One region of the Methylomusa anaerophila genome, then DNA from elsewhere that is predicted to be linked to it. Evidence: riboswitches for the same ligand, from Rfam matches in the RefSeq annotation. Region 1 holds a riboswitch; each other region holds the start of a gene.

Region 1 (4,374 bases):
AGCCTGACGCATAATTTCGTACATGATGGGAACTTTTATCATGCTGGCGGCGGGAAACACCATTTCCGGGTTTAGTTCCAATCTGGCCCCGGTGGATTGATTTACGATTACCATTCCCCAGCGGCCGGTATATGCTGTTAAGATCCTTTCAATGTTTCGGTGCAATATTTCCATAAATTCGCTCCATTTAACCACGTGCGCCAAGAAGTCCCCCCTCTTAGCTTTCCTTGCTCGCGATAGCGAGAGCGAAGATGGGGGATGAATTGCCGCCTCTCGTTTTTTGTATTGTTATACAATAATCGTCATGATATAATCAGTAGTATAGATATATATGGCGGTGAATCCCATGGAATTAGATAATAACAATCATTCAGTATTCTTGATGTACTACCACCTCGTTTTGGTTATAAAATATCGCCGAAAAGTGATTGATGATACAAACTCTGCACGGCTCAAAGAAATATTTGAGTATATTGCACCAAAATACAACATCGCTTTGCAAGAGTGGAATCATGAGGAAGACCATGTACATATTTTGTTCAAGGCACAGCCCAACAGCGAATTATCCAAATTCATCAATGCCTACAAAAGTGCATCTTCCCGTCTTATCAAAAAAGAATATCCTGTTATCAAAAAATACCTATGCAAAGAATATTTCTGGTCAAGAAGCTTTTGTATGCTAACTACAGGCGGTGCGCCAATCGAAGTCGTCAAACATTATATTGAAAGCCAAGGGGAAAAGATATGAACAAGGCTTACAAGTACCGCCTATATCCTGACCCGGAACAGAAGAATCTTATTAATAAAACATTCGGCTGCGTGCGCTTTGTCTATAACAAAATGCTGGCTAACCGCAAAGAAATATATGAACAATTCAAGGACGATAAAGAAGCACTAAAAGCGCAAAAATACTTGCTTCCTGCCGACTTCAAAAAAGAATTTGAGTGGCTTAAAGAAGTAGACAGTTTGGCACTTGCTAATGCCCAACTCAACCTGCAAACAGCTTATAAGAATTTCTTTCGCGATAAAATCATAGGTTTTCCAAAATTCAAAAGCAAGCACCACAGTAGAAAGTCCTATACTACCAATAATCAAGGTGGAACAATCCGGCTTGTTGATAATAAAACAATCCGATTGCCAAAACTAAAAGATGTAAGAATTAAACTCCATCGGCAAATGCCGCTACAAGCAGCCATAAAGTCTGCAACAATAAGCAAAACACCTACAGGCAAATATTATATAGCCATTTTGGTAGAATACGAAACTAAGATAAAACCTGTTACGCCAAAACCGGAAACTGTGTTAGGTCTGGATTATTCTTCAAAATCATTGTTTGTCGATAGCCAAGCGAACAATGCTGATTATCCAAAGTTCTACCGTAAGGCAGAGGAAAAACTAAGGAAAGCACAGCGTAAATTGTCCAAGCGGAAGAAAGAGGGTAAAAACCGCGAGAAACAACGCCGCAAGGTAGCCAAATTGCATGAGAAAGTAGCCAATCAGCGTAAAGACTTCTTGCACAAGCTGTCCAGACAGATAGCCAATGTCTATACAGCAATTGCAATCGAAGAGTTAAATATGCGAGGTATGGCGCAAAGCCTAAATCTGGCAAAATCCACAAATGATAATGGCTTCGGAATGCTCAAAACATTTCTGACGTACAAACTTGCAGAACAAGGAAAGCAGTTAGTCGTTATCGACAAATGGTTTCCGTCCAGTAAGAAGTGCAGCTTTTGTGGCAATGAAAACAAAGAGCTGACATTAGCGGACAGAGCTTGGACTTGTAGCCATTGTGGAGCAGAATTAGACCGTGACATCAATGCTGCCATCAATATCAAAAATGAAGGTTGCCGTATACTCAATATAGCCTAATCAAAAATATAGAACCGTTGGGCAAACGGGGATAACTTGGTAATTATACCGGCGTTAGCTGGTACGTCCCAAGAAGCCCCGCCTCTAAGCGTTAGCATAGGCGGCGGGAGTATGTCACAAAATTCTACAATCCCCAAATCTTTGTTTTAAAATTTTTATTTAGGCTATGTAAAATTGTTGCAGGAACATAATTATATCAGGAACATAATTATATTATGAAGAAAATATCCAGAAATTACTAATTTTATTTTTGCCTATGATTGCATAGTACGCCGCAAGTACAACTCGATCTGCCACGACCTTTGTCTTGTCTGCTAAAATCTAAACTGGACGAAATCTTACAATTGTGTTAAAATTTAATAAATTGAGAAAATAACATATTTGGCAAACTTTTTGAAAAAAAAGGACGCAAAGCCATGGGTCTAAGGGTTGATTATGTCTATGACTGCCAGGTTGCCTTCCGGAAAAAAGTAAACCAGGCCTTTTTGTCTGGTTTTTTTATAAAGACGTTCTTTCAGCCCTTACTTGGTTTTGGTATGGATGGGAGAAATGAGATGTTTAAAAGACTTCAGATGGAGATCATACTGATATTATTTGTGGTATCATCCATTGCAATCAGTGCAAATTATTACCTCAGCAACCATGTTTTAAGAGATGGGTCTTCCAATGCTGTAAAGGCTGAAGTTTTTGCTATAGAACAAGGCACAGCGCTATGGATATTTGTTTTCGCACTGGGCCTTGTTGCCTTCACACTTTCCTTGTGGCCAAATAAGCCGCTGTTAAAACTTTACAATGTTACTGCCAACTATATTAAAGATACCAAAGATACTAAGGGTACTAAGAGTACTAAAGATACTAAAGATATTACCGATCTAAAAAAAGCGGAAAAAGAAATTAGCCAGAAGGAGTCCATACTCCGCCGCATCATTGAGAAGTCTCCGGCAGCTATTGTTGTCGTTGACCGCGATGCGGTCATTACCTATGTTAGTGAGTTAATCGGTATGGGCAAGTATGAGCTCAAGGAATTTATCGGACAGCCTCTCCATTTTATCACAGACAAAATTGGTATAGACTATGAACGGTCTATCCTTGTCCGGGCGTTACGCGGTGAAGTCATTAACGGGGAGTTCGCGGTTATAGAGAAGCGGGAATGGCTGGCAAGCGCTATTGCTATCCGTGATGCAATAACCGACGAAATCACCGGCGCCATAGGAATCTACTACGATGTGGAAGAGCAACGCAAAGCACAGCGGGAGAAACTCCAGGCGTTAGCGGAGTTTCATACGCTGTTCATGAATAATGTAGGGGCTATTGCCATTATTCGAAGCTCTGACGGGACTTTGGCTGATGTGAATGAGGCCTGGGAACGCCTAACCGGGTTTTACCGTGAGGAAGCAATAGGACGGACGGTTGTTGAACTTGGAATGGAGCGGGCTATGGGCCAGGCAGAATACTTAAATTTTCTCGCATCAGTCCAAAAGGTTGCCGAGAAGTCACAAAGTCTACGCTTTTTCCAAAAGTCGGGCGAAGAACGAATGGCGCTGAGCAGTTGGCAGCCGATTGAAAGAAACGGCGAACCGCATCTGGTTCTAACGCTAGTTGATATTACCGAAATGAAACGCTATGAAAAGGAAATGGCCCGCTTGGATCGCCTTAATTTGGTTGGCGAAATGGCTGCCAGTATTAGCCATGAAATTCGTAATCCGATGACAACGGTGCGCGGCTATCTTCAATTTATGAAAGGAAAACCAGATCTCTCCCGATATGTCTCATCGATAGAAATAATGATCGATGAACTGGATAGAGCCAATTCCATTATTACCGAATTTTTGTCATTAGCCAAAAACAAGCATATTCAAGCCACCCTATTTAATATCAATGATATAGTCAATAGTATCTATCCTCTGCTTCAGTCCGAAGCATTACTTAAAGGCCACGATATAGTATTCGAAGCCGGTTCTGCTCCTGAGTTGGTAATGGATGAAAAGGAAATACGGCAACTCATCCTTAATTTGGCCAAGAATGGTTTAGAGGCTATGACGGGGCGGGGAAACATACTGACCATCCGGACTTGGCAGGAAAACCGGCATGTTATTTTGTCCGTCAGTGATCAAGGCCCTGGCATTCCGGCGCATATTATCAACCAAATTGGAACCCCCTTCGTGACAACTAAGGAAACGGGAACCGGATTGGGGCTGTCGGTTTGCTTTGCCATAGCCTCCCGGAATCATGCTAAATTAACTTTTGATACAGGCCCTGAAGGCACAACTTTTTTTCTAACTTTTTCAGATATATCCGATATAAGTGAAGCAGAAAGCCGGCCCCCTGGGGAATAGGGGGCCGGCTTTCTTGGCAATTAATTCCAGTTTGATTACAGCGTAACCTAGTATTTGAATAAAGGCGGAAATTATATTTTGCCAATAAATAGAGGGATATAAAACAATCATGTAGAATAAACGGAAAGCATTTATATTTAAATTTTGCCTATGAGAGCAGTTAGGAGTA
Region 2 (4,374 bases), 2.1 Mb from region 1:
GCCCGCATTTTTACCTGAGGCGTCCAGAGTGCCGCTATTGGCAGCTCTTCCCGTGGAACCGCCTTCGAGCCTAATAATTCCGTTCTTTTCAGATATGCTCCGCGCCTCGATTAAACCGCCGTTGTTTACCACTGTTCCAGCCAGTTCGCCTGCGGCTTTAGCGGTCATAATAACCATGCCGCCGGCGGCGTTTATGTATTGTTTGTTGGCCACCTGGGCGTTAACGGCGCCGGTGTCTACAGCAAGGCTTATGATTCCGTCTCCCTTGGTATCAAGCGTGATTTTTTGACCGGCGCCCAGAGCTACAGTGCCTTGTTTGGCAACAATAATTCCTTCGTTTCTTACTTCCGGCGCCAGCAAGGCTATATAGCCGCCACCGGCAGTAATTTGGCCCTGGTTTACAACTGCACCGGCGGCACAGTTATTGCTGTTGGCAAAGGTATATTTCCCCGTCAGGAAATCCTGATCGGCAATATTTAGCGTGCTTGCTACCAAACTGCCAACGTTGATTTGGGATCCCGGGGCAAAGAGAATGCCGTTGGGATTGGTAAGGAATACTTTACCGTTAGCAGTCAGTTGGCCAAATATTTGGGTAGGGTTGTTGCCCAGTACCCTGTTAAGGGCAACGGCGGCAGAGGTAGGCTGGCTGAAGGCAACCCGCTCACCGCAGTTTATACCAAATCCGTTCCAGTTGATGACCAGGTTTGGGGTAGTCTGATTGATAGTCATCGTGTTGCCGGTCTGGCTGATGCTCCCGCTGCCTGCTGTTACTTGCCCGCCATCCGGCATGGCCCATATGGTGCCGGGATAATTTGTGATACCTAGCAGCAAAGCGGCAACGGATATGCAGAGCCTTGTCAGCCATAGCGAATGATACGGTTGAAGGTTGGTGGTAAGCCTGCCGTTCTGAAACTGCTTGGCAGCTTGGCTGACTTTAGGCATAAAGTCCGTTTGACTGCTTCGCCGGGCACGTTTCAATTTTCTTTGGATCCGCATATAAATTCTTTCCTCCTTAATACTTTTATAATTCAGTTTTCGCCGTTTCCGACGGCACAAGTGAAGATGACAACAAAAAAGATTGCCAGGTTGCGTAATATTACTGCAACCTGGCAATCATAGACACTAGCCCTTAGATCCACGGTTTTGCGTCCCAATCTTTCGATAGGTTTGCCTATTATTATCTTTGTAACAAAATGCAATTTTCAACATAAAATTGCATTTTTCCTCCATATTTTTTAATATTTTTTTTAATATTTTTTAAAATTTTTGTAAATATATTATGATAAGCCCCCACATGCAAATACTTAGAAGGACAATAACTCAATTGGGGGGGAGGCTTTTATGAACAAAGGATTATCTGCATGGCAATTGACCATGATGGCATTAGGAACAGTATTCGGCGGCGCTTTTTTCCTTGGCTCGGCTGTATCGGTCAAAACTGCGGGGCCGGCCATCATTATTTGCTATCTGCTGGCAGGAGCGCTCATATATGCCATCCTTTTTTCCCTATCGGAAATGACGGTAGCCGAGGCGGCGCCCGGCTCGTTCCGGGTCTTTGCCCAAAGAGCTTATGGGCCCGGGGTGGGATTCGTAGTCGGCTGGGTCTACTGGACAGGCCTTGTCCTGGCTATGTCCAGTGAAGCAACTGCCGCCGCGATTCTTATCAAGACCTGGCTTCCCGGTATTTCAATAGCGCTGGCCGGATCGGCCATTATCATTGCCGTCACGCTGCTGAACCTGCTTGGCGCCGACCGGTTGAGCAAGCTGGAAAGCGGTCTGGCGGTGGTGAAAGTGTTGTCCATCGTTGGCTTTATCCTTTTAGGAGCGGCACTGGTTGGCGGCTTTATCAACGGCGTGCCGCCGATCGGTATTTCGGTGTTGACGGCAGAACCCTGGTTTCCTGCCGGCCTTGGCGGAATTGCGGGCAGTATGCTCATTGTGGTATTAACCTTCGCCGGGTTCGAAATCATCGGGCTGGCGGCAGCGGAGGCCAGGGACCCCGCCCGGACGGTCCCGCAGGCCATCCGCTACACCGTAGCCGCTTTAGTGGGGTTATATGTACTGGCTTTTTTATCCTTGTTGCTGCTAATCCCGACGGCAGCCCTAACGGACCATGCAAGTCCCCTGGTAGCTGCCTTAACCAGATGGGGACTGACCTGGGCGGGAGCGGCGATGAATGTGGTGCTGATCACCGCCATCCTTTCGACTATGCTGGCGGCCATGTTCGGTCTGGGACGCATGATCCGGTCGCTGGCGGCAGACGGGCATGCTCCCGCCTGGATTAAGGATGAAAGCGGCATTCCCCGCCGCGGCATCCTGTTTTCCGGCGCCGGCATGCTTGCCGGTATGACTCTTGGATTGGTTTTGCCAGAAACCGTATACCTCTTTCTCATCAGTTCCGGCGGGTTTTCCCTGCTTTTCTCCTACCTTGTCATCCTGGCTACCCACTACAAATTCCGCAAGTTGAATGGCTGTCCTCCGGCAGGACATTGCCAGTTGCCGGGATACCCCTATACCTCATGGCTGGCGATGGTGAGTTGTACGGCAATTATCGCCAGCATGCCTCTCGTACCGGGGCAGAGGACAGGTCTGGTTGCGGGGGTGATGCTGGTTCTTCTTTATACCGGAACATACTTCATCCGGTCACGTTTTCTCCACAGGCCGGCGGCCCCGTCACCAACGACACCCTCAGCGCTTCCATTATGGCAACCGCAGTTTGAAACGTCGGAAGAACTGCAGCCCGGACAACAGGAACCGGAGAAAAAAACCGCTGACAGGTGTAAAAGGTAAAGCCAACCTTCCTTGAGGCTGGTTGCAAACACTTGGCGCTGACAAAGGAAACACCCATTTATAAAAGTGGGTGTTTCCTTCGAATTGGATCAAATAGAGATCTACTTTTCATCCATTAGTTGGCTAACTTCCACCAGCTTGATAAACTCCGCCCGATACCCGTCTTCGTCTGTCCCCTTGGCTTTTTTCGCCAATTCCAGCACCTGCCGGTAAGACGCTTGCCCCTTAAATTCGGAATTACGCAAAAGCAGGGCATATTCGGCAACAGCGGCGGCAAACCGGAAGTTCGCCGCTGGAGTGCCGGTAATTTCCTGGCTGCCGATACCTTGGGTGAACAAAATACTGCTATCTGCCGCCGGTTTTTTATAGCGGATTTTTACCTGCAGCAAATCATCGCTTGGCACGGTCTCGGAACGTTGATAAAGCAGCGGGTCCGCTGTTCCGATTTTTTCCTCTGAATCAGCCGGAATTACCTCGTAAAACGCAGTAACCGAATGGCCTGCGCCCAAATCGCCGGCATCTTTTTTGTCATCATTAAAGTCTCTGTTTTCCAAAATCCTGTTTTCATAGCCCACTAAACGGTAATATTTAACTTTGGCCGGGTTGAATTCAGCCTGAAGCTTGACATCTTTGGCAATGGTGTAAAGCGTGCCGGCAAATTGCCCAACCATAACTTTTTTTGCTTCCAGGGCATTATCGATATAGGCGTAAATGCCATTGCCCTTATCAGCTAACGCCTCCATTTTGTTGTCTTTTATATTCCCCATGCCAAATCCAAGCACACTAAGAAAAATCCCTTTATTACGCCGTTCTTCAATCAGTCTGGTCAATTCACCTTCACTGGTTGCGCCAACATTAAAATCACCGTCAGTAGCCAAAATAACCCGGTTGTTGCCGGACTTGACAAGGTTTTCTTCCGCAATCTTATAGGCTAATTGAATCCCTTCGCCGCCTGCAGTCGAACCACCCGCCTGCAGACTGTCGACAGCATTGATTATTTTATCTTTTTCACTGCCGGCAGTCGGTTCAAGCACCAATCCGGCCCTGCCGGCATAAACAACAATAGCCACCTTGTCTTGCGCCCGCAATTGTTTAACCAGCAATTTAAAGGCAGTCTGCAACAGCGGCAATTTATTGGGTTGATTCATCGAACCTGAAACATCAATCAAAAATACCAGATTACCGGGCGGTACTTCGTCTGCCCTTAAGTTTTTCCCTTGCAGGCCGATCATTACCAATTTATGCCCCGGCTGCCACGGACAAGCACTTACTTCCGTTGTTACAGAAAAAGGGTGGTCCCCGGTTGGTTGCGGATAATCATAAGTAAAATAATTAAGCATTTCCTCCGCTCTGACCGCATCCGACGGCGGCAGCCTGCCGTTATTAATGAACCGGCGCACATTACTGTAAGAAGCGGTATCAACATCAATGGAAAATATTGATACCGGTGCGCTTAATGGATCTTGATAATTATTATCATACATCCGCTTATATTCTTCGGTATTAAATGCTATAGGCGGATTATAGCCGCCTGCGGGCGCAAGCAATACTTTATGCCCCATATGAGAATCCATACCGGCCTCA
Region 3 (4,374 bases), 310 kb from region 1:
AATCAACAAAATAGCCAGATTTGTCAGCAACAGACTATTATTTCTGGCATTATATTCATCGAAGGATTTTTCCATACAAATAATCCAGCGTGTTTTAGGGTCATATACATAATTAACTAACTTTCGGACACCATCATCCCCGCTGATTTCTTCTATGCCGCTTTGGCCTTTCATCGCTTTCTGGACAAAGGGAAGCTGGCTCATGTCCTTGCGCTCGTTTGAAACCTGTTCATTGGGATGAGCGGTAATTTTTCCATCCTGGTCAAGTATGTAGGCGGTGACTCCAGCTTGCGACCGCTTAACAACGAAGTCTTTAAGGAAAGAAAGATTGATAGAAGCCTGCAAAACGCCGGTCACTGTTCCGTTGGCCGAGCGTATTGGCGTGGCTATAGCAACCACAGGGTTGCCGTCTGTCTTACTAACCAACACTTCAGAAACTACTTCATCGTTTCCTTTTAAAGCTGTTTGATAAAAAGCCCGGTCGCCCACTTTTACCAGTTTGGCATTATCGCCTCTTACAAGCTGATTGCCTTTGTCATCATCAACAGTCATGGCAAGGGCGGTAAATACTTTTTGGGTATCACCCAGCAGTTGGCTGGCAGCCGGGAGATCGTAATTTTTTACCGAGGCGGTTTGGGCAAGCCCTCTTAGCACCTCAAGGTGTTTGTCTACATAATCTTTGGTTTCAGATTGTAAAACCTCAATTTCACTGGAACTAAGCGAGTAGAAATCGTTTTTTAGGGTTTTATTAAACAATGAAAAGGAGAAAAGGGAAGCCCCGAGTAATGGAACACAACTAATAATCAGCAGCAAAATAATTAACTTTTTTTTCATCAATCAATAGCTCCTTATATCAAAATGTATGCTTGTTCATCCTTTGAATAAACCCAGCGCATTTACTACAAGAGCCACCAAACCGCCGGCGATAAGCGGACCGACAGGCAGACCGCGAAAGAAGCAAACACCGATAATTGTGCCGACGACCAGAGCCGTTACTGTTTCCGGTGATTCTTTCATAAAAACCACTCCCTGGCCGGCTACCCAGGCCAAGAAAATCCCAATAACAACCGCCAGAAGGCCTACCGGCGCTTTAAAGACATCCAAGACTTCGTTCATGGCTATACGCCCTTGCGCAACCGGACTTAGAACAGCAATCGTCAGAATGATAATCCCAATGTTTATACCTTGCTTGTCTATAAACTGAAAACAATTTTCAAGACCCAGTTTGGGAATTAGTAACAGCACCAATGCAGATACAGATACTGTATGATTATTGCCGATCATAGATAATGCTAAAATTATTAATAGAGGAATGTTGTCCCAATTCATTTATTCACATCCTACCCATGGTTTTCGGTTTTCCGTTTCGTCAGCACTTTACTTTAGCATATTTTTTTAGACAAATAGTATCGAATGTATCCCATCTTAACCGGTTAATGCAATCGGACCAAATAACTTCTTGTTGTCCAATAAAATCAAGTCGTTCCAGTAGTTGTTCGGTAATTTGGTCTTTTTTGATTACGACAACACCACTGTCATCGGCAACAACAATTCCGCCGTCCAATTCCTGCCTGCGTTTTATATAATAATCCTCGTCGAAGCCGGTATCTGCATTGATACAACCGATTGGCGACCGGCCATAAGACCAAATGGGATATTTTTCTTTGATTAGTTGCTGAACATCGCGAATCAACCCTCTGACGACGATTCCTCGGACTTGATGATACGAAAATAAATATTTGGCTACAAGGTCACCAAAAATTGCTTTCCCGTCGCAATTAAGCGCATCAATACACACTACACTGTCTTTTGGCGTATTGCGGGCATAATTATGTACATGGTAATTCGAACCGTTAAAGGCAGGAATATAGTGGATGACGCCGACTACTCTGCTTCCAGGCAATAAAACCTGCAGTTTGGGATCTAACTCTCCGGTTTTATACATGGCATCGGCCACTTCCGTTGTACTCATCTCGTTAGCCTGAATGTAGTCCAGTATTTTTTTTTGTAATACTTTCCACTGCATTTCAAAACTCCTTCCCTTTAATTAATCTATCTATTTTTTTAACATTTGATTAGCCTCACCCTTTATGTTTTTTAGCGAAGGTAATTCATGTGCTAGTTTATATCCTTGCCCCGGTATAATTAACACAAAAACAAATAAAACCAGCCCCATAGCTGGTTTATGAGGCGTTTGGCCGTTAACACCAAACGGCAGCCTGGCAATCATAGGTATTTTTTCCCTTTAGACCCACGGCTTTGCGTCCTTACCTTTCGATAAGTTTGCCCACTTTAAAATTGTCAACAAAATTAATGTTATTATAACATAATATAATATAATATAATATAATATATTATAACATAATAATCTGAATTTGCAATACTAAATTCTACAATTATCATTTTTATTCGACATAGTTCGTATGACTTAACAGGACTCCGAGGAACCTGTACGGGAACAGGCTTAGCCTGGATTTCGCTGCAAATGTAAATATAAAACAAGATCAAATATGGCCCGCGTATTATCCTCAGACAGGTCCACAAACCTGCAGCCAATGTTATTGCCTTGTTGCCAGGTGACTTTTGCTGCGACATCAATGTTTCCTAACTCCTCGGGCAAACACAGCCGGATTGATAAATCGGGCTCCAATTGCTGCTCAGCTTGCAGCAATATTCCATCCATACTGATATTAATCGCGAGGGCATCAATATGATGATCTGTTTCATTCACTATGATTTTCACCGGCGCATGAACATTAGTTCGGGGAAAATTTCGATTTTCAATTATAACGCCCCGTTCTTTAAGAGCTTGATCAAGCCACGTGCGGTCCCAGGCCATGCTGGCTATGTCTCCCTTTGCTTTTCTCTCGGCACAGGATTTAGCTAAGGACTTTTCTAACAAATTTGGGGCATGACATGGGTTAATGACGACAATGCCGTCTTCATCCCCGACCAAGATATCGCCGGGATGAACAAGTACTCCCCCACAATCGACGGGAACATTAATTTCGCCGGGTGCATCTTTATAAGGCCCGGCCGGGGTGACTCCTGCCGCATAGATAGGCATATCCGTTTTTTTCAGTGCTCCTATATCACGAATAGCACCGTCAATAATGAAACCCCCGATACCTCTTTGCTTGGCCCACAAAACCATCAATTCTCCCATAACCGAGTTAGTCAGGTCACCTTGGGCATCAACTACCACAATATCGCCAGGCTGGGCAATATCAAGCGCCTTGTGAAGCATAAGATTATCGCCTGGGCGTAACTTAACGGTAAAAGCCGGTCCAAGTAAGGGAATGTCGTTGACTGGGCGAATTTTGGCATCCATGCACGACGTATGGTTCAGGTTGTCTGCTATATAGGCCGCCGGTATTCCTGCAAAACTGTCAATTAAAGCTTTTGGCGGTCGATTTATCTGCGAGAAAATACGCAATCCTATTCTTGCCATAATTAACCACTCCATTCAAATCAGTTATTACCCAGTTACACAAAAACAATTCTTTCTAAGTCTCTCAACGAAATAAAACCAGCCCCACAGCTGGTTTATGAGGCGTTTGGCCGTAATACCAAACGGCAACCTGGCGATCATAGGCTTTTCCTTTAGACCCATAGCTTTGCGTCCTTATCTTTCGATAAGTTTGCCACTATATAAAATTGTCATAATTTGAAGTATAATGATTTAATTTGTCAACCGCAATTCCACTGTAACACTTTTTTAATTTAATTCAAGTAATTTAACAATAATTTAATTTACAGTTAACACAAACAGCGAATTGCTCGTATCAAAAAAAGTAAGCAGGCAAAATTGCCTGATTACTTTTTTTGTACACTGATTCATTTGCCGGTAATGGCATTGATTCTGTCGGCCAGTTCATAGCCCGCGACATCATTATCGACAGGAGTCATAATCAGCTGCCCATCGATATAAACCGCACCATCATCGCCGACATAGGCGGTGTTTAGAGAATTATTGTGATATAACTTGGCGAGATTACCGGCTATTAAGTATGCTCTCTCTTCAGCCAAATATCTATTGGTCTTAACTGGCGTTACAACATCTTGGTTGTCAATTTGAACCGTCTGGTCGTTTTTAACCGTAATGTGCCCTTTACTATAATCCGTAAGGCGTTTTGCAAAATTATTAATGCGATCCGATGTCTTCGGGTGATTATTCGGATTAATAACTTTACTTAGTCCTTCATGCCATAACTCGCCAGCCTGGGCGCGAAGCTTGACCATAGATGCAGCTGGGCCGCCTGGGTTGAAGCCGGCGGCAACAGCATTGTTAAACCCTGAATTATCTGCGTTCCACTCCTCTTTCATCGTAATTACCTCATTAGCGACGTAGTTCCCTGCAACAACACCAAGAAC
Region 4 (4,374 bases), 2.1 Mb from region 1:
AACAGTTTTGCTGCCATCTTGCGCGGTTTCAGCGGATTGGGCTGATGCGCTGGCAACATCGTTGGCGTTGGCAGCGATCTGCTGGATGTTGGCCGACATCTGCCCAACGACTGCGGCGGCCGCATCCACCGCTTCAAGTTGTCTTTCCGCCCCACTCGCCACTTCGCCAATAACGGTAGCCACTTGGTTAGCAGCCTGGGCTGACTGATCGGCGCTGGCGGTTAATTCCTCACTGGAAGAAGCAAGTTGAGTTGCCGCCTGCTGTATATGGCCAATCAGGGCGCGAAGGTGGTATAACGTATTGCTTATTGCACCTTCCAAACGCCCAACGTCACCCCGCTTATTTTGGTCGAAGCCAATGCTCAAATCACCGTTTGCCACTATCTCCATTTTTTCTAATAGCAGTTGTATTGGCCGTACTAGCTGTCGTTTCATCACAAAGAGAATCAATAGCACGGCAATAAGCAAAACACCCACGCTTAGGACGCTGGTAATCAGCATATTTTTTCTTAACTGGCTGAGTGTTTCCTGTCGGTCTAAAACTACTTTTATAAATGCCTTGATCTGGCCGGAATAGTCTTTAACCGGAACAACGACATATGCCTTGTCATTGTTATCACTATAGCCATAAGACATTGTCCCGCTGGATACTATTTTCTGTACAATACCAACGGGCAATGCTAACGTATCGTCTTGGTTAGTCGCAGCGAGCAATTTACCCGACCCATCGGGGTTTAGAGCATAAAGGTAATACTCCCCTGGGTATTTCGTTTTTAACTGCTTTTCCAGAAATTGAGTGTCAAAGTTCATACCCGTTTCAACACTACCGGCGTGCACATTATTATAGTAAATCGGTATAACGGCCCGAAAACCCCATCCAGTGACTCCGGCCTCAATGCCGACTACCGGCTTAAGCGATTTGTTAGCTTCCACAACTGTTTGTCTGAAACCGGATAGGTCGTCCCCAAACTTATCAGGTGCGTTAACCCTGAGAAAGGAATTGGCTGGGGATAAATGAAATTGCATCTGCTCCAAGCCCTGTTCTTTTAACTTTATATATATCGGGTTCATTAGCTGAAACAACCCATCCCGGTCCTGAGAACTTAATAATCGCGCCACCTCTGGATTATAGGCAATGGAAGACGCGACGGAAGACGACCGGAGCAGATATTCCGCAATGCTTTGGTTAACACTAAGCTCTATCTTTTGGAAAACTTCTTTTTCATCCCCCAAGATAATATCTCGTTGATTAATATAACTTAAGCAGCCAACAAGTAACAAGCTTATCACGATAACGGCGGTAATAAGGATAGTCAGTCGCGATTTTAGAATGCCCATAAAAACCTCCTAAAAAAAATTCGTTTATTGCGTTAAACGAAAAATAAAATAGATTTAGGTATCGGATTATTTGGGTCTTCTCTCCTCCTCGCAACGAAGAATTTCTTTGACTTTGCCACTGCATTTTCCGCAGGGCTACTCTGTAAAACCGACGAAAAACCACTATCCATAATCAAGGCAAATAAACGTCTTCATCCGCTCCCCCCAAGACTTCTCCAAAGAACAATTAAAAATGCCAGTTGTGACTGAATGCGCTCAATCGCAACCTGGCAATCATAGGCTCCTTAGTTCGTCCCTTAGACCCATGGCTTTGCGCCCTTAGCTTTCGGATAAGTTTGCCTATTTTTCTACATTCTACATTAATTTATATAGTTCGACATTTACCACAAAAATCCTCTTTAACGATTATTAAATAATAATTTATATTTAAAAAAAATTTCAGATTAACTTCCATCCTCTAACTGCTGGCTTCATATTACGGTTCAAAGTAGTACGATCAATACGCATCATTTTTGCCAGTTCACTAATGGTAGCTGTTTCCGCTATTACTGCAATTACAGAAATTTTCACCGAGTGTTCTTTTTTGTAATAACAGGCTTACCTGTATCCGCTTCGATTTTTTTGCGTGTATTTTCGGCAATCCGGCCCGCCGCGACTTGCCACTTGCCTGCTTTCTTCAAAATGAAATATCAACTCCCAGAAAAAAGTTTTAAGAATCCCGAGCAATTTAGGAGACATCCTATGTGACTATAATAAAAGAACAGGGGCGCAGCAGCCGGTACAGGATGTGCGCCCTTATTTGTCCCCGTGTCTCCTATATAAGATTCATTTATTTCCCCTATTTTCCTTGCGCTTGCTTCAGTGCGTTCTCTAATGCTTTCAGATGTGCCTTGGATGTAAGCGTCGCTCCGCTGATAGTGTCTACTTGAAGCGTTTTCGCTTCAATAACATTGCCAAACAAATCCTCTATGCTTAACCCTCCTGTCAATTCGGCGGGCTTTCCTGTCTTGTCCAAGGCCCCCTTTAATATTTTTACAGCGGTTATCCCGCCGCCGGATATCGTTACCTCAACCTGCGTATCTCTGGAATGGCTTTTTGTCCCCGTATACGCTCCCTCATAAGTACCATCACGCAGTTTTTTGAAATCCACATCCTGAATCACAAGCTCCTGAATTTCGTGCCTGCCGGGTGCGTCGGCGAGGAATCCTCCGGCCGCCCCGACAATCAGAACCCCGAAAATAATCAATAGTACGACCCACATCTTAATTTTCCGCTTTGGTTTAGTGTCGTTGCTCATTATTTCACTCCTTGTTCATTCTTAATCTTCTACGGTTTTCGGCGTTTCGGCAGAGCAATCCAGAAAGCCCCTTCATTGTAAATTCGGCCAGATATTCGATCAAGCGTGGACCCGATCCTGATTTCATCCTTGTGTGTTTCTACAGGCCACCAGCGCCGAAAAGATCGCCATAATCATTTTCGCGTCAATATCGCTTCTCATCCTTCTTTCCGCTTGCCATGCTTTTAGACAAAGAATACGAGATACATGTTTTGGACAAAAAAATCCTGCAATTGAGTCCTCCCCTGGAACTTATCATTGTATAAAATTCTCCAAGTAGATTATTTTGTTCCAGGTAGATAAATCTCCTTCCACGATTTATTAAGTTAAGAATAATTTTGTGTTAACATGTCGTGTTCTGTCTCCAAACGCGCTCACTTCGGTTGGCGGCAACTTGCAGTCCAAACAAGGCTTTGTAAGTATTTGATCCATGGCTTGGCTGCTCTTATATTCTTTAAGTTCGGGATTAGTCCGCAAATCAAACAAATAAAATTTGGCAATTTGTCCTTTAACAAGTTAAGGAACAATGCTTTTTTACCGAATAAAATTGGTCAATATAATATGGTTTCTTCCCGCTCCGGGAATGGAACATCGGCTTTAATTCCTGCCTCTTTACACTTTAAGAACCATGCCATATTCCTTGCCAGCACGCGCATTGTCTGTAGCCCCTCCAAATCTTTCTTCACATCTTCCGGCGTCGTACCGTGAACTTTCCAATATCGCGACGAGATAACAGGCATCTCCGATATGGTGAAATACTTGTTTAGCTGGTCAAAAGTGGCAGTTGTTCCAGTTGTTCCGCCCCTTCTGGCGGAAACAATAGCCGCAGCCGGTTTTAAGTAAAACGACTGTTTGCCTGTAAGCAAATCCGCAAAAAATACTCGGTCCATAAAAGACGTAATCGCTCCGCTTGCGGTCGCATAGTGCACAGGAGAACCAAAAATAAATCCGTCGGCATCTTTGGCGAGATCAAGGAAGTCGTTAACACAGTCGGAAAAAACGCAGCGCCTGATTGTTGAGCAAGTTCTGCAGGCAATACAACCGGCCAGAGGTTTTGTTCCAATTTGGAATATCTGGGTGTCAATTCCCTCGGCATTCAGCACCTTTGCCACTTCTGCAAGTGCAGTATAGGTACAGCCATTGGCATGAGGGCTACCATTTACTAATAAAACATTCATGCTTTTCCCTCCGTCATCTTATGTCAGACCAGTTTCCCCTTAATTACCCGCTTCTTAGCAAAATCTGAACCTCCGGATAGGGCTCCCCGGAACCTCTATCTTCGAAAGCGCGTCATCCAGATTACGCAGTTCTCCACCTGTCAGTTCAACGTCCACCGCACCCAGATTCTTCTCCAGACGCTCCAGCTTCCACGTGCCGGAACAATCCACGGCCTTTGGGCAAGCACCCATGCCAGGGCGATCTGCGCCGGCGTTGCCCTTTTGCCTGCCTAGCGATTAAATTTTGACTTTCCTGCGTTTTCTCTCCCCCAACATGAGGAGCGATATACAAAACATCAACCACATGGTACCGCCTGTATAACCCGCAACGACATCGCTAGGATAATGAACCCCTAGATAAATCCGGCTGATTCCTATCGCTATAACCAAAAGCACGGTCACTATGACCAAGAAATAGCGCCATCGCCATGACGATACAGTGCGCGCCAACAAAAAAGCTAACATGCCATAGAAGCATAGCGA

The links. Region 1 has a riboswitch for cyclic di-GMP ahead of MAMMFC1_RS03980 (PAS domain S-box protein). Riboswitches for the same ligand answer to the same signal wherever they lie in the genome.
Region 2: another riboswitch for cyclic di-GMP. It lies ahead of MAMMFC1_RS13430 (two-partner secretion domain-containing protein); the one in region 1 lies ahead of MAMMFC1_RS03980 (PAS domain S-box protein).
Region 3: another riboswitch for cyclic di-GMP. It lies ahead of MAMMFC1_RS02600 (RraA family protein); the one in region 1 lies ahead of MAMMFC1_RS03980 (PAS domain S-box protein).
Region 4: another riboswitch for cyclic di-GMP. It lies ahead of MAMMFC1_RS22455 (methyl-accepting chemotaxis protein); the one in region 1 lies ahead of MAMMFC1_RS03980 (PAS domain S-box protein).

The regions. Positions count from the first base shown of each region.
Region 1 covers NZ_AP018449.1:889,544-893,917, reverse strand. The annotation lists gene MAMMFC1_RS03995 (serine hydrolase) at 1-195, opposite strand, end outside; gene tnpA (IS200/IS605 family transposase) at 347-748, shown strand; gene MAMMFC1_RS03985 (RNA-guided endonuclease TnpB family protein) at 745-1,869, shown strand; cyclic di-GMP riboswitch class I at 2,243-2,330, shown strand; gene MAMMFC1_RS03980 (PAS domain S-box protein) at 2,424-4,205, shown strand.
Region 2 covers NZ_AP018449.1:2,980,387-2,984,760, reverse strand. The annotation lists gene MAMMFC1_RS13430 (two-partner secretion domain-containing protein) at 1-996, opposite strand, end outside; cyclic di-GMP riboswitch class I at 1,098-1,182, opposite strand; gene MAMMFC1_RS13425 (amino acid permease) at 1,342-2,790, shown strand; gene MAMMFC1_RS13420 (vWA domain-containing protein) at 2,892-4,374, opposite strand, start outside.
Region 3 covers NZ_AP018449.1:581,858-586,231, forward strand. The annotation lists gene MAMMFC1_RS02585 (methyl-accepting chemotaxis protein) at 1-834, opposite strand, end outside; gene MAMMFC1_RS02590 (DUF441 domain-containing protein) at 871-1,329, opposite strand; gene MAMMFC1_RS02595 (RraA family protein) at 1,370-2,026, opposite strand; gene MAMMFC1_RS21255 (hypothetical protein) at 2,057-2,230, opposite strand; cyclic di-GMP riboswitch class I at 2,211-2,298, opposite strand; gene MAMMFC1_RS02600 (RraA family protein) at 2,465-3,451, opposite strand; cyclic di-GMP riboswitch class I at 3,573-3,656, opposite strand; gene MAMMFC1_RS02605 (M48 family metalloprotease) at 3,838-4,374, opposite strand, start outside.
Region 4 covers NZ_AP018449.1:3,571,266-3,575,639, reverse strand. The annotation lists gene MAMMFC1_RS22455 (methyl-accepting chemotaxis protein) at 1-1,338, opposite strand, end outside; cyclic di-GMP riboswitch class I at 1,596-1,688, opposite strand; gene MAMMFC1_RS16105 (FMN-binding protein) at 2,177-2,635, opposite strand; gene MAMMFC1_RS16100 (flavodoxin family protein) at 3,226-3,852, opposite strand; gene MAMMFC1_RS22450 (hypothetical protein) at 3,907-4,083, opposite strand; gene MAMMFC1_RS16090 (phosphatase PAP2 family protein) at 4,129-4,374, opposite strand, start outside.